Regions from separate parts of the Lysinibacillus sp. FSL R5-0849 genome, predicted to be linked through region 3. Evidence: riboswitches for the same ligand, from Rfam matches in the RefSeq annotation. Region 3 holds a riboswitch; each other region holds the start of a gene.
What was found. A riboswitch is a leader RNA that binds a small molecule or an ion and turns the genes downstream of it on or off. The one in region 3 is predicted to bind cobalamin.

Region 1 (5,269 bases), 140 kb from region 3:
GCCGGTTGGTGCTATCGCTAAACGATAGGAATGAAATAGACCATATTCCATAACATCTTCCTTTAATAATTCCCACATTTTATTAGTGATAATTGGAATGTTGCCAAGTGCTTTTAACACAGCAGATGATAGCTCTTCTTCATTCTTATTTACATATTGATCAAAATAGCTACCGGAAGCATAATCGCTATCTTCAAATCGGTAGAACGTTTCTGCTTTTTCTTTAGCCATTTCCATCGATGATTTAAGAGAATAATAGTTCATTGCTTCCATAAAACGGTCCATGAAATCAATAGAATCTTTCGAGCCATACATAATGCCCTCCGTAACAAGATGTCCATGGAGATTCATACAACCTAGCCCTACTGAGTGCATTAATCGATTCGCTTTTGCCACCGATGGGACATTTTTGATGTATGTCATTTGTGACACATTTGTTAATAAGTGCATAGCTGTATCGATTAATGTTTCAAAATCATTTACTTTACTCGCTGCATGAATATCAATTGACCCTAAATTACACGACACATCTAACCCATATTCGTTTGGTTGATCTTGATCTGTAATGACACTAGTTTCTTGAACTTGCAAGATTTCAGTACATAGGTTTGACATTTTTACACGACCGATATTTTTTAGTGGATGTACTTCATTGACATTATCATCAAAAATTTCAAAAGGATAACCTGATTCAAATTGAGCTTTTTTCACCTCAGTATAGAGTCTACGCGCATTCAAACGTTTAATTTTACGGATTTTAGGATTATCAAGTAGTTCATAGTACATTTCTGAAATTGAAATTTCCGACATTCGTTTACCATATACTTTAAAAATATCATATGGACTAAATAACACTATATCTTTATCACGTTTCATCAGATCGAAGAAAATACTTGGAATAATAATTCCTGTTGATAGTGTTGCGAGGCGAATTTTATCATCAGCATTTGGTTTTTTTGATGAAATGAAATTCTCTATATCTGCATGGAAGATATTTAGGTAAACAACTCCTGAGCCATTTCGTTGACCGAGCTGATTAGAATAACTAAAAGAGTTTTCTAATAATTTTGCAACTGGTATAACACCACTTGCACGGTTTAGTATTTCTTTAATTGGATCACCTAAAGGACGTAAATCCGTTAAGTTGACCCCGACCCCTCCGCCTAGGCGTGATAGCTCTAAACAATAGCCAATATTTTCAGCAATACTATTCATAGAGTCATCCATTGATAATTTAAAGCAGCTTACTAATTCACCACGGGCTTTTTTCCCACTATTTAATGCTGTAGGTGTTGCTGGCTGATAGGCTTCCATCATTGCTTCAACAGAACGTTTTGCTAGCACAGTATTCCCTTGTGCTAAGTACAGGGCAATAATGACAATACGGTCCTCATATTTTTCTAAGATTTCTTCACCATCACGACTTTTCATAGCATAGCTGTCATAAAATTTGCTTGCACTCATAAATGATGGGAAGCGGAAATTATAATCATATGCTTTTTTGTACAGCATCTTTATAAAATCCATCTCGTACATGTCGATAAAATCTTTCTCGTAGTAACCCTCATCCACTAAATAGCGGATTTTTTCCTCTATATCTATAAAATAACGTAAACGTACGTTGACATATTCTAAAAAGTAGCGGCGAGTAGCCTCACGGTCCTTTTCTAGCTCTAGTAGTCCCGTTGTACTATAACGATTCAGTACGTCATTATTAAGCTTTAAATAAGTTTTCATCCCATTACCCTCGTTTCATAAAACATTTGTATTGCTTCATAATCTGTTTGATTGCCACGCAAATCTAACTTCCTCACTAAGGGTACATGATAGGTAGTAGCAATTTTTTCCCCAGCAGCGCCAAAGACATGATGTCCGAAGTTACTATTGCCACTAGCAACTACTCCTTTACAAAAATCTCTATTTTTCTCTAAAAAACGTTGCACTTTTGCCGGAATGTCACCTAAGCCATCTGTATATGTAATTAAAAGATAAGGCTTATTCAAGCTTAATTCCTCAGAGAGTTCAATAGATTCTGCCCTTAATTTAGATACTACATTACGGACATTTCCTGTACGACTAGCGTAAACGATCATAGTGTAATCATCTCAATACGAGAAACAATTTCCTGAACCTCACCTATAAATGTTTCATCTACCTCTAAAACAGGCACACTTAAAAAACCTGCATCTATAATTGTTTTTTTCGCTTGTTCATCGTGATCAATATTAACAATTTCAGCTTCAAGTCCTGCTCGTTGTAATTCGGATTTTACCCAAAGGCATTTTGGACAGATTGTTTTTGTATAAAGTTTCATAGTAATCCCTCTTTTCATAAAATAAAAAAGCTACCTCTTCTAGAGAGATAGCTTAAATGGAAACGTTAACATACTAAAAATACGGACGTTCCCATCTCTTAATCCCCGAAGAAATGATAAATTTGTTTTATATAGGCAGGTCTCCTGGCTTTGCTTCAATCTCTGATTTCCTTCCCATGCGAATGCACACAGTGGTTACAATCATCGTCAGCTTCACAGTTGCGGGGACAGCGTCGGAATAGTACCGAACTTCCCTATTAAACTACATATAGTAGTACCTACACAAAACGAACACAATATATTGTTTTTCGATAGTTTTAAGTGTACCATCCTTTATATAAAAAGTAAATCGAGAAATAAAAGTTCATCAATTTGAGACTAATCATATTTTCTGACATAACCTTGTAGAACGAACTAAAACATAATCATATAAAATATAACCATGTAGCGATAGCATTATTTTATTAAAAAATAGGAACAAAAATAATAGTCGCTTATTTACCTAAAAACGTAGCCACCCTAGTAATTTTATACATAAAAAAGGCATCTTCCTTTACAGTAAAGATGCAATTATGTCTAAAACTATGAGTATGATGTAAATCTCGCATCCTACTCTATACATCCTATCTTCGTAGATTTTTTATTGTACTAGTCTAAAGTAGGACTCCTCTCTTACGATGATGACACATTTTAGTAGTCGTCATAACATTACGAAGACTACTAAAATGTGCTCAACATACAGGTGAGAGGCAACCAACGGTTCTACACTTTTCAGCTAATTTACAATGAATATGTACCTTTTCTAGTTATTCTATATTTATTTATAGTATAACATATCCAAGTTCATTCTCCGCCAGCTTGACTAGTCATATTCAAAATAGCTGATGAATTTTATATGACTCATCAGCTAACCATAAATTTAAAATCTTTCTATTGTTATATCCATGTTTATGCTTGAAGCAGCCTTAAAGCCTTCCGCAGCTGCAATCATTAAAGAAGAGGGACCACCCTTTTCCGTTTCACCAGCAATATATATTCCAGCCGCAGTTGTTCGTCCAGCACCATCAGTCATAATTGTTCCGTTTTCATCAACTTGACAATTTAGCTGTTTAGCAAATTTATTGGGACGATAAAAACTTGGCACAACAAAACCACCCGCTCTTAAAATATTGTCACCTGTTTCTAATTCAACACTAGATAAGTTACCATCATCCCCATGTAAATCTTTAATAGTATTTGTATACGCCTTAATTTTCTTTTGTTCAAAATCATTTTGAATCTTCTTGGAAAGTTGATGACCATTCGTAAAAACAATTAAATCCTGTGACCAATTAAAAACCAATTTCGTCATATGACTAATATGCTCCTCGTTTTCTGCAATGATAGCCAATGGCTTGTCTCGCAGCTCCCAACCATCGCAATATGGACAGCTAAACAAACTTTTACCATAATATTGTCTGATTTGCGGGAGTGGAAATTCCTCTTGTATTCCAGTAGCTAACAGTATTTTTTCAGTTACATAAGTTTTATTTTCCGAAGTATTGACTAGAAATAAACCAGTTATATCATCTTTAATTATTTCTATGACGGTTTGATCCATCATTGTTATAGAAGGATAAGATTCTATATCTTTACTTGCGAGATTCTTAAATTCTTGTGGCTTTATCCCATCTCTTGTTAAAAAACCATGTGACTCCTGAGTTACACGATTCCGATTTGTTCCATTATCAACTAGTGCAACCTTTCTGCGCGCTCTTCCTAATGTTAAGGCAGCACTTAACCCAGCAGGGCCTCCACCTATAATCATACAATCGTATTGATTCATCATTATTTCCCTCCATATCACAATATATTACAGACCTTTAATATCTGTAATTAAGACAAAAGACATCGCTAATTATATGTATGATATCTTTTTCATTCCATTTGTTAAGCCAATTATATATGAGTCATTGATCTCAATAAAAAAAGATACAGTTTAGCTGGTTGGGTCTAATCACTCTATTAAGGACTTAACATATCTATAATATCTATTTAGTTTTTTCTCGTCAAATTTTTCGTTTTCATGCCTAAAATACCGACTAAGCACCGTTAGTTGAAGTACATCTATTCACTTTATAAAGGTAATTCTTTTTATCTATTTTATGAAAATGAACCCACTCTCCATTTTTCATAGATATTGATAAGATGAGAAAAGTAAAAGCCACTCCAAATGGGTTTGGAATGGCATACTGATCTTCATGAATATGATCCATGCAGTTTAAATTAACAAGCCACTAAATGATTGACATATGCCTAACATTCTTACTGCAAGTAGTTATTACTTAAATTCAATTTCCTCAGCAGAAGCCCCTTTTGTATACGTTATAGTCGCTCCAGCAGGTAAATTACGAATTTCTTTTACATTTTTTCCTTCGATAATAATTTCACCAATTTCCGTACCTTTAAAATCAATAATCGCATTTCCTTTTTTAGGACTGATTGTTACAGTTTTGTCTGCAAATCCTTCACCATGGAATTCGGCATATTGACTAAATACTGAAATTCCATTTTTAATATTAGTATTTTTTCCTAACGTTAATGAAATGCTTGGACGATTCATTATTAATTTACCAGTCTTATAGTTATTAAAGCTATATACATTTTCAGGTACTATTGGTGTTGGTATTTCTTCTTTTCCTGCTTTCAAATCAATTTGAACTAATACAGGGTCATGATCCGATGCTCTCCCCTGCGCTTCTGTAAAGTTCGCATTAATATGAATCAAGTCTATAGCCGTAACGTTAGCAAGATTATTCGAAACTAAAATATGATCCAACACTTGATTGTTCCCTTGGAAGAAGTACGTAAAACGATCAGTCTCTGGGGCTTTATCCACCATATTCGTTAAAACATCACCTTTTAATGTTTCAAGTGCTGGTGTGAATTCAAAGTCATTCATGTCCCCTGCTACAA
Region 2 (5,269 bases), 1.7 Mb from region 3:
TTTTTGTAGAGCCAAAGCCATGTCAAATACCCATGGTCGTTCAAGATGTGCCCGTTTTAGCAATTCTTCTTCATAAAATAAGGCGACAGGGTCACCATTATAAATAATTTTTCCTGCCTCCATGACCATAATTTGATCGGCCCATTCATAGGCAAGGGCAATGTCGTGAGTCGCAAGGATAATCGTTTTTTCATGGTCTTCTACTTTGGCTAAGTATTGAAAAACTTGTGTAGCGTAATAGCTATCAAGACCCGCTGTTGGTTCATCTAATAAAAGGACAGTCGGTTCCATCGCTAATACACCTGCCATGGCCACACGCTTTTTCTGCCCTACGCTTAAAAAGTGGATGGGTTTATCTAGTAGCTCTGTCACTTCAGTTTGTGCAACAGCCCATGCTATTTTTTCTTCAATTTTTTCCGTAGGCCATCCTAGATTCATTGGACCATAGGCTATATCTTGCTTAACAGTTCCTGAAAAAAGCTGATTATCAGCATCTTGAAAGACGATTCCAACCTGTTGGCGAAGAGCCTTTAATGCCTTTCTATTATATTGAAGTTTTTCTCCATCAAATGAAATGGTCCCAGCTGTTGGTTTCAAAATACCATTAAGGTGCTGAAATAAAGTGGATTTTCCTGCTCCATTATGACCGAGTATAGCGATTTTTTTCCCTTTTGGAATGTTTAATGTAATATCTGTCAAAGCCTTCGTACCATCTGCATAGGCATATGACAGGTTGTTTAGTTTAAAATAAAATGCTGTCATGAGAAGTACCCTCCGTATACGATGAGGAATAAAAAAATAGCCGTTATACCAAGCCAGTTTTTTTTGCTATAGGCGCCCGTTTCATGCCAATAAACCGTTTCACCACCACGCGCCAGCATGGCATGATTAAGCTCTCGACTGCGCTGAAACATTTCAATAAACAACGCGGCAATTAGCATAGACACTGAACGTAACCATTGCATGGGTGAGTGGTAGCCAAGCCGGGCTTGCTGGGCCAAATGAATTTTTTGCATGCTTTCTAAAAAAATAAAAATAAAACGATAGGTGAGTTCTACTAGCTCAACTAATAAAGTAGGTAGCCGCCATTGTCGAAGCACATAACAAATTCCTTGTACAGATGTCGTTAAAACTAAAAAATATAAGCAACTTATACTGCCAAGTACAATAAAGAATAGTTGCTGGGCGGTAGCGATACTGGCTCTCCCAATAAAAATTGTCCAGTTCATATACGTAAATGCCCCCATATGGGCTGGTAATGTATGCGCTGCTGGAGCTATCGAAATGATGATTGATAAGAGACTTGTGAATAAGAAAAAACCAGGTAGTAATAATAGCTTCGCATAATAGTTTAGTGGAATTTTCGCGCCCCAAATGATAAAAGCACTCATTACAAAAAATGTAATGAGTGAAAGTCGTTCATCTCTCATAATAAGCGTGAATAAAAGTAGTCCTAATGAAAATATCATTTTTTCTAGCGGATGAACGAACGCTAGCTTATTGAGATACGCATACTTATCAATGAGTAACATAATCCTTAACCTTCTTTATGCTTGCCACGCATATAGCCAATAAAGTAGCCGATAAAACCAGCACCAATAGCTGCTTGTAGCACGAATAATAAGCTTTCAATTTCACCACTAGGTGGTTCCCACAAACTATCAAACCATGGCTCATATTCTGCATTGATCTCCCCAATGGCTGCTTCTGCTTCACCGTCGGCTCCTCCAAATTCTGCTCCTTTTTGGACGAAAAGAGGGATAATCGCCAATAGTACGACGATTGCTAAAAGTAATAAATTTCGTTTCATATTAGTGCGCCTCCTTTGTAGAGAAAACACGTAAAGATTTTAATTCGCTAATATTATATTTTTTCAAGAAGTTCATGACAATAACTGTTAATATTCCTTCACTCACAGCTAATGGGATTTGTGTTAAGGCAAAAATACTTGCGAACTTTGTAAAGGAAGCCATAAAGCCTCCAACTTCAGATGGGAAGGCTAGTGCTAATTGAATGGAAGTCACCACATATGTACCTAAATCCCCAAGCATGGCCGCAAAGAAAACAGCTAATGAAAACGATAACCCCAATTGTTTTGCCCCTTTAAATACAAAGTAGGCGATAAACGGTCCTACAATAGCCATCGAAAATGCATTAGCCCCTAATGTTGTGATCCCACCATGAGCTAAAAGTAAAGATTGAAATAATAAAACAATTGTCCCGATGACACTCATGGCTAACGGTCCAAATAATACTGTTCCGAGACCTACTCCTGTTGGATGTGAGCAGCTCCCTGTAACTGAAGGGATTTTTAAGGCTGATAGGACAAAGGCAAACGCACCGGACAGCCCCAGAATCATTTTTGTTTCAGGGTTTTCATCAATTGTTTTACGAATAGAGCGCAATCCTAAAATAATAAATGGGATGGAGATTACCCACCAAAAAATAGCCCATTCGATTGGTAAAAAACCTTCCATGATATGCATGGCGAAGGCACGCTTTGGCACCATTAAAAAAGCCAATAGAAAATAACTAAGTTTCCACCAAGACAGCTTCAATTTTTTTCCTCCAAACTGTAAATAGATTTTTAGAATGTAGCGTGCGTAATAAAAAAGCACTTTTCCGTTGTTGGAAAAGTGCATAGCTAAAAAAGCAAATAACATTTTCATCTGCTAAGCCGCACACCTATCCTCGTAGGCTGAAACGATCACTTATGTTCGGCAGGTCTCCTGGCTCTAGTTCAACACTTTATAGGTCTTCCCATCCATTGGACAGTGACATTTTCTATAAAGCTCCCTATTACAGTGGCGGGACCGCGCCGGACTTAAACCGGCTTCCCTTTTAAGCAAAATGACGAGCATTTTACACCGAAAAATAGTAAGTTGTGAGATTTCACGACAAAGTGTATCACGAATTTCCATAATTATGCTATACTTTTTTTATAAAAAATTAAAAATAGAATATCAATGTCGAAAATTCTGATAACTAACGTTTTTTAGGATTAAAGAAGGCAAATTCAAATTTTTAATAGCTTTCACCCCTCCTATGAAATTGATAAATTTGTCATGATTTTTTAAAGAAATATTGAAATTTTAAAATAATAAGATATGATTAAGACAGTTTTCTATTATGTATACGATTAAAAATTTCATATAAAACGTCGATAAGTGCTCGAAGAACTCGAGATAATAGGGAAATTGGTGAAAGTCCAATACAGCCCCCGCTACTGTAATAGCTGATGAAATCGCAATGCCACCTGTGCAAACTAGGGAAGGTGCGACAGTAAAATGAAGCTTAAGTCAGGAAACCTGCTTATCAGATTGTGCATGCAAACTTTTCGGAGGGAGAAGTTGAAGCAAAAGCGAGGATCTGTCTTTCAATCTATTCGTTTTTATTTGGCTTCTACAAACCTTTACTCTTCGGCAGAGTAAAGGTTTTTTCTTTTTTCCAAAAGCAAATGAGGGGAGATATAAGATGACAACGTGGAATTTAGAGGGGATGAAAACACATCTCTTTATTTGCAATGGCAGTAGCTGTATGAACAAGGATGGGGAGGAAATTACCCAAGCTATACGAGATGAAATACAGCGTAACGCACTAGATAAAGAAATACATACGACAAGAACGCGCTGTAATGGACGATGCAAGGATGCTTGTGTTGTGATTGCTTACCCTCAGGGGAATTGGTATCGTGTACCGTCAACGGAGCATGCTAGAACACTTGTACAGGATTTGCATCATGAATCCTTATATAACGATCATGTTTTTACACTTCGAGAAGGGACATTACAGCGAACAGCGCAAACAACAGCCATTAAAGGGATTGAAAAGGTGAAAGAGGGGTAAAAACATGGCGCAAAAAGGGAAAATTTTCGTAGTAGGCTTTGGACCTGGAGACTTTAAGCATATTACGACACGTGCAGTAGAGGCTTTACAACAAAGTGACATGATCATAGGCTATAAAACCTATGTTGAACTGATTCAAGATTTAGTCAGCGCAAAATCCATTGTCAGTACAGGTATGACAGAGGAAGTGTCACGTGCTCAGGAGGCCGTTCGTCAAGCAGAGGCAGGAAGTATTGTTTCGGTCATTTCGAGTGGAGATGCAGGCGTTTATGGTATGGCGGGATTGGTGTATGAAGTATTAATTGAGCTAGGCTGGACAGAGGCAACTGGTATTGAAGTGGAGATTGTCCCAGGTATTTCAGCTATCAATTCATGTGCTAGTTTACTTGGTGCACCCATTATGCATGATGCTTGTACCATTAGTTTGAGTGACCATCTCACTCCGTGGAATTTAATTGCGAAGCGTGTGGAAGCCGCAGCTATGGCCGATTTTGTTATTGCTTTATACAATCCTAAAAGTGGTCGCCGTACAAGACAAATTGTCGAAGCGCAACGAATTCTTTTAGAATATCGTTCTCCTGACACACCAGTAGGGCTTGTAAAAAGTGCCTATCGAGAACGTCAGGAAGTGACGATGACGACATTGGCAGAAATGCTGGAACATGATATTGGTATGCTGACAACAGTTATTATCGGAAACTCATCTACGTTCTTCTATGATAATAAAATGATTACACCGCGAGGCTACCAACGTAAATATACACTTGGTGAGGAAAAACAGCCATTACGTCCACATCAACGCTTACGGGAAGAAAATGAGCCATGGGCGATGAATCAAGAGACAGGAACAGCACGAAATGACTTTGCGGCAGACCCTAATGCAGGGAGAATGAATAAACCCAGTATAGCCGTTATGCCAAAGCCGAAAAAAACAGCACTTGAAATGGCTACAGCGGCACTTGCAATGGTAAAGGGAACAAGTGCTATCAAGGTTACTCCAAAGCTTGTACAACAAAAAATAGAATCCATTTTTGAATTAGCAGTGAGCCCTGGCGTGGCTAATAAATTTTTCACACCACAGCAAATGATGACGTTAGCAGAGGTAGTAGGAGAAGAAGGATCAATGGAATATACACCAGATCATCAAATCCATTTAAAAATACCTACAACAACGCCTGAACGTATCACTGAGAAATTACAGGAAGTAGGCTTTTTATTAGCACCAATTGGTGATGTGTTATCGTTGAAGGCTTGTGATTTTTGCTACGGTGAAAAAGCAGATTCCATTCCATATGCGGAGGAAATTCAAGAAAAGCTTGGCGGTATGTCATTACCGAAAACATTAAATATTGGCTTCAATGGCTGTGGAATGGCTTGTTATCGAGCCGTGTTTGATGATATTGGGATTGTCTATCGCAAAAGT
Region 3 (5,269 bases):
CTTATTTCAAGAAGAGTATTTAATGATGGATTTTGGCTATTAAATTCATAGATTTTGTTACTTACAGGATCTTTCTGCTTTAGGAATGAGATTCATTTATTTATAGAAGGGGTGAAAGGGATGGCTTGGGAAGTTTTTAGTATTATTGGTACAATTGCCTTTGCTATTTCTGGGGCAATTATTGCAATGGAAGAGGAATACGATTTATTCGGTGTTTATATACTCGGTATCGTCACTGCTTTTGGTGGAGGGGCTATCCGAAATTTACTTATCGGGCTACCTGTCACAACATTATGGGGACAGGATATGATGTTTCAAATTGCACTTGCAGCAATTACCATATTTTTTATTTTCCCTCATCATTTGATTCAACACTGGCATCGTTGGGGCAATTTCACAGATGCAATTGGCTTATCAGCATTTGCTATTCAAGGCGCACTCTACGCTGTAAAGCTGGATATGCCGATTAGTGCTGTCATTGTAGCTGCGGTCTTAACAGGGTCAGGTGGTGGAATCGTGCGTGACTTATTAGCTAGACGAAAACCACTTGTTCTTCGTGACGAAGTCTATGGTGTTTGGGCTGCTCTCGCAGGGCTTGTTATTGGATTTGATATTTTTACAGGAGACATTTTCCTTTATATGTTATTTGCGGTAATTACAGCATTACGTATTCTTTCCTATATGATGAAATGGCGTTTACCTTTGCGAAGGTTGAATCGGGCATAGAGTCTATCATTGATTAAATAAGCGCAAATTGTTCCTTAACTATTTGCGCTTAATTGTTTTTCCGTAACTATTTAGCCAAAAGATTCATTGCTTCTTCCAGTGTCACCATATTTTTCATCATTGAGCAAGCAGCATCTAATAGAGGAAAGGCTAGTGTTGCACCGGAACCTTCTCCTAGCCGCATATTCATGTTTAGCATGGGTTCCACTCCTAGTAATTCAGCGGCAATTTTAGCCCCTGGCTCCTCCGATGCATGAGAAGGTATAATAAAGTCCTTTACTTTTGGTTCAATTTGATAAGCAATAAGCGCAGCAATAGTTGAAATAAATCCATCAATCACAACAGGTTTTCGGTAACTTGCGGCTGCAAGGATGATACCAGCCATAGCCCCAATCTCTAGCCCTCCAACTTTAGCTAGAACATCAATGATATCGTTAGGATTGGGCTTGTTGAGCGTAATTGCTTTTTCAATGACCTCTGCTTTATGAGCAATTCCTCCTTGACCAACACCTGCTCCAAACCCTGTTATTTCAATTGGGTCATAGCCAGTCAAAACAGCTAAAATCGCAGTACTCGGCGTTGTATTACCGATGCCCATCTCTCCTGTTCCAAGTAGATTGGCTCCTTTTATAATTTCATCTGTTGCCACACGAATCCCCACTTCAATAGATTGAATGGCCTCCTCTCTAGACATAGCAGGGCCTTGTGCCATATTATCTGTACCATATTTTACTTTATGAACGATTACGCCCGCATTGAGTGGAAGATCATCCTTTACTCCAACATCTACCGTTACAACCTTCGTATTCGTCACACTTGCAATCGCACAAACACCCGTACCTCCTTTTGGAAAATTTAATGTTTGAAATAAAGTAACATCTTGTGGGTTCGTCGTCACACCTTCCTTACAAACTCCATGATCTGCTGCACAGACAATCATCACCTTTTGATCAATCACCGGATATAATTGTCCTGTAATCCCAGAAAGTTGCACAGCAATGGATTCTAATTTACCTAGGCTACCTGGCGGCTTACATAGAATATCTATTCGCTTCCTTGCTTGCTCCCTACTATTTTTATTAGCGCCTTGAATGTTTTGAATTGTGTCATGTAATAATTGCATTGTCATTTCTCCTCTCGTTCTTCATGAAGACAAAATAAAAAGCCTGTAGTTTATTGTCATGACAAATAAACTACAGACTTTTCCATCATCTATATCCACTTAAAGCAAATAGGCAGGTCTCCTGGCTTAAGTTCAACATTTCATAGTACCTTCCCAGCAATGAGCTAGTGGTCTTCACTATTAAACTCCCTTTTACAGTGGCGGGTCCGCTAAAGCTTTTCACTTTATTCCCTATTCTCCCTTAATGGGCACCTAATGCTTGTATTAAACTACTTTTAATCTACGACAGCATATTTCTTCTGTCAATATTTAAATGCGATACTCGTATGCCTATTCTTTTTCTAGCTCGCTTAGCAATGTTGACCCTAATAATAGGACCGCTCCTATTATTTGTAGATGCGTCATTTTTTCTCCAATAATCATCGTTGAAATGACTAATGATGTTAGTGGAGCTATATAGCTAAGTATGGCTATACTTTGCCCTTTCAGCTTTGACATGCCCCAAAAGAACAATAAAAATCCAACCCCTGCATGGACAATACCTAATGTCATTAATAATAGGACTGACTTAAAACTGAGTGTCATAACCTGAAACCCTGTTGTCCCAAGTATATAAAAACAAAGGAAAAAAGCTGCTAAAGATAGTTGAATAATTGTATTTTCCGGTTCTTTTAAGCCACATATACATTTATTTGTAAATGTTAGAGCTGTATAAAAGCATGCGGCGATAAGACTGTAGACAATGCCAATAAAATGTTTACTGTCTCCAGTGCCTTGACTTTGGACAATCAAAAATAGGCCAAAAATGGCCACACAGACATACAGTATTTTTCTGCTAACTAGCTTCTCTTTTAAGACTATTGGAGATAAACAGATTACTAGTACTGGTGCAAAATAATAGCTGAGTGCAGCATTAGCAATTGTTGTTTCTTAGCCTGAAATAAGAAAATCCAATTCCCACATAAGGCAACACTAGAAAGTATTAATCTCCACTTATTTTTGAGAATACTTCTTTTCGTTAAACTTTCCTTTATATAAATAAAAATCACTATCAAAAAACAAGCACCAATCAAACTCATCCAAAAAGCGATTTCACTTGAAAACAAAGGGATATACTTGGCAAAAACACCAACTGCGCCAAAAATAATCATGGATAATACAAACGCTAATTTTCCGCTCATTACAATTCCTACTTTCTACGTATAAGCATTAACCTACACAGTAGAATCTATTGAAAATGAGCAAACTGTTATTGTATGCCTTGACAGTAGATTCTACTGTCAAGACATTGTTGGGGGTGCTATTGAACGAAACATACAAAATCCCTCCTTCACCGATATAATTGTAACATATTTCTGAAAATTATAGAGTACGATTTATAGATAAAGGGAAAAGGAATCGCTAATTACTTCATAGGTATGGATAAAATTTTCTTTTAAGGAGGAGTTAGAATGAATGCAAGAGAATTAAGAAACGCTATTGCAGAGACTTGTGAAAATTATGATAGTCATTACGCTCAGTTAGTGAAACCGATTAATCAGTTATTAATGAATGTTGATGCTTCCATCAGTGAAGAAACAGCGTATGTCATTATGGAAAATTTGAAATTATTTTATAATGGAGATAAATACATGGCGGAATGTCATTTCGATGAGAGTGAAAATTTCTTAAAGGATGGCATTGAGCTTTTACAAAAGGGAGATCTTGCGAATGGCGCTTTACAAATATACGGTGCTGGTTTAAATTTTGCCAGCTATGCTTCAAAGGTTCGCGGGCAAAAAAATGTGAACCCGTACAAGAACTTTGAAAAAAACTTTAGCCTTATCATGGACTCACTCCAAAAATAAGCATATGAAAAAAGAAAGAGTATACACTCTTTCTTTTTTCATTATGTCATTATTTAAATTCTAATTCACCATCGTAAGCTAACATGCCGCCTTCTAGGTTTGTCACATCAAATCCTTGTGCCTCTAAATAAGAACAAGCATTAGCTGAACGACCACCAGCCTTACAAACGATAATATATGGCTTAGTTTCATCTAATTCCTCTAGACGTTCTGGGATTGTCCCAAGAGCAATATGCTGAGCACCAGGAATCATGCCATGTGCAACTTCATCCTCTTCACGTACATCAATAATATATAGGTCTTCATTTGCATCTAATAGTTCTAATAATTGTGTTGTTTCCATTGATTTCATCAAACTCGTCCTCCAAATATCTATTTCCTCTATCATTATAGCCTGTAGCAAAAAAAACAGCCAGTGTGGAGAACACACTAACTGTTTAACAATTTTTTTAAGCTTCTGTCTCTAAAAATTCTATTTGTTTAGCTGGAACGAATGTAGAAATGGCGTGCTTGTAAATTAGGTGCTGCTTATTTTCAGCATCCAATAATAAAACTGTAAAATTATCATATGATTTCACAGTCCCTTTTAACTGAAATCCGTTTAATAGAAATACAGTTACAAAAACACTGTTTTTACGTAGTTGGTTCAAGAACGTATCTTGCAAGTTGATTGATTTCATCAAATAGCCTCCCTACTAACTTTCTACCTCTTCATTCCTATAGTAGCACGTTCTACCAATTTATCAATTAGTAATTTTTAGAAATTTTTCTTTAATTTTATAATTGCTCATCTGTCATCACAAAATGGACATCCATTTTATTGCGGAAATAAGTAAGTTGCCTTTTCGCATAGCGGCGAGAGTTTTGTTTTAAGCTGTCAAGAGCGCCTTCTAGCGAACATTTACCATCTAAATAATCATATAATTCCTTATAACCAATGGCTTGTATAGACTGCACACCTCGGATATTTTGTTGCCATAGCCCTCTGACCTCTTCTAAAAGCCCATTCTCCATCATCAAATCGACACGACGGTTAATACGGTCATAAAGCACGTCTCGTGACATATTTTGACCTAGACCTAAGATCAAGTGATTATAGAGAGGCACTTCACCTCGATTTTGAGCTTCAGCTGCCTTCGATACACCGCTTAATTCTAGCATCTCTAATGCGCGAATGACACGACGTGTATTATTTGGATGAATGGCCTCTGCAGTTTGAGGGTCTAGTTGTTTTAATTTACCGTGCATGGCCTCAGGACCAAGCTTCGCTAATTCATCATAATAGGCTTGACGTGCTGCCTCATCCACTTTTTCATCAGTAAATTGAAAATCAAACAGAACAGCTTGTACATATAAGCCTGAGCCACCTACTATAATCGGTAGCTTATGACGAGCTTGTATGTCAGCAATTTTCGCTCTGACTAGCTTTTGATAATCGGCCACTGAAAATGATTCTGTCGGCTCCAGAAAACTTAATAAATGATGAGGGACTCCCTCCATCTCTTCTTCCGTAATTTTCGCCGTACCTATATCTAACCCTTTATAAACTTGCATGGAATCACCGTTAATGATC

Region 1: another riboswitch for cobalamin. It lies ahead of MKY80_RS06290 (glutaredoxin); the one in region 3 lies ahead of cobT (nicotinate-nucleotide--dimethylbenzimidazole phosphoribosyltransferase).
Region 2: another riboswitch for cobalamin. It lies ahead of MKY80_RS14070 (energy-coupling factor ABC transporter permease); the one in region 3 lies ahead of cobT (nicotinate-nucleotide--dimethylbenzimidazole phosphoribosyltransferase).

Annotation. Positions count from the first base shown of each region.
Region 1 is NZ_CP152004.1:1,329,590-1,334,858, reverse strand. It holds gene nrdE (class 1b ribonucleoside-diphosphate reductase subunit alpha) at 1-1,737, opposite strand, end outside; gene nrdI (class Ib ribonucleoside-diphosphate reductase assembly flavoprotein NrdI) at 1,734-2,093, opposite strand; gene MKY80_RS06290 (glutaredoxin) at 2,090-2,314, opposite strand; cobalamin riboswitch at 2,431-2,611, opposite strand; gene MKY80_RS06285 (NAD(P)/FAD-dependent oxidoreductase) at 3,234-4,139, opposite strand; gene MKY80_RS06280 (chitobiase/beta-hexosaminidase C-terminal domain-containing protein) at 4,635-5,269, opposite strand, start outside.
Region 2 is NZ_CP152004.1:2,864,682-2,869,950, reverse strand. It holds gene MKY80_RS14085 (ATP-binding cassette domain-containing protein) at 1-762, opposite strand, end outside; gene cbiQ (cobalt ECF transporter T component CbiQ) at 759-1,532, opposite strand; gene MKY80_RS14075 (energy-coupling factor ABC transporter substrate-binding protein) at 1,538-1,810, opposite strand; gene MKY80_RS14070 (energy-coupling factor ABC transporter permease) at 1,812-2,558, opposite strand; cobalamin riboswitch at 2,702-2,887, opposite strand; cobalamin riboswitch at 3,149-3,331, shown strand; gene MKY80_RS14065 ((2Fe-2S) ferredoxin domain-containing protein) at 3,475-3,846, shown strand; gene cobJ (precorrin-3B C(17)-methyltransferase) at 3,851-5,269, shown strand, end outside.
Region 3 is NZ_CP152004.1:1,190,294-1,195,562, reverse strand. It holds gene MKY80_RS05585 (trimeric intracellular cation channel family protein) at 121-726, shown strand; gene cobT (nicotinate-nucleotide--dimethylbenzimidazole phosphoribosyltransferase) at 794-1,849, opposite strand; cobalamin riboswitch at 1,943-2,120, opposite strand; gene MKY80_RS05575 (DMT family transporter) at 2,180-2,662, opposite strand; gene MKY80_RS05570 (hypothetical protein) at 2,728-3,030, opposite strand; gene MKY80_RS05565 (hypothetical protein) at 3,301-3,696, shown strand; gene MKY80_RS05560 (rhodanese-like domain-containing protein) at 3,746-4,048, opposite strand; gene hfq (RNA chaperone Hfq) at 4,146-4,376, opposite strand; gene miaA (tRNA (adenosine(37)-N6)-dimethylallyltransferase MiaA) at 4,474-5,269, opposite strand, start outside.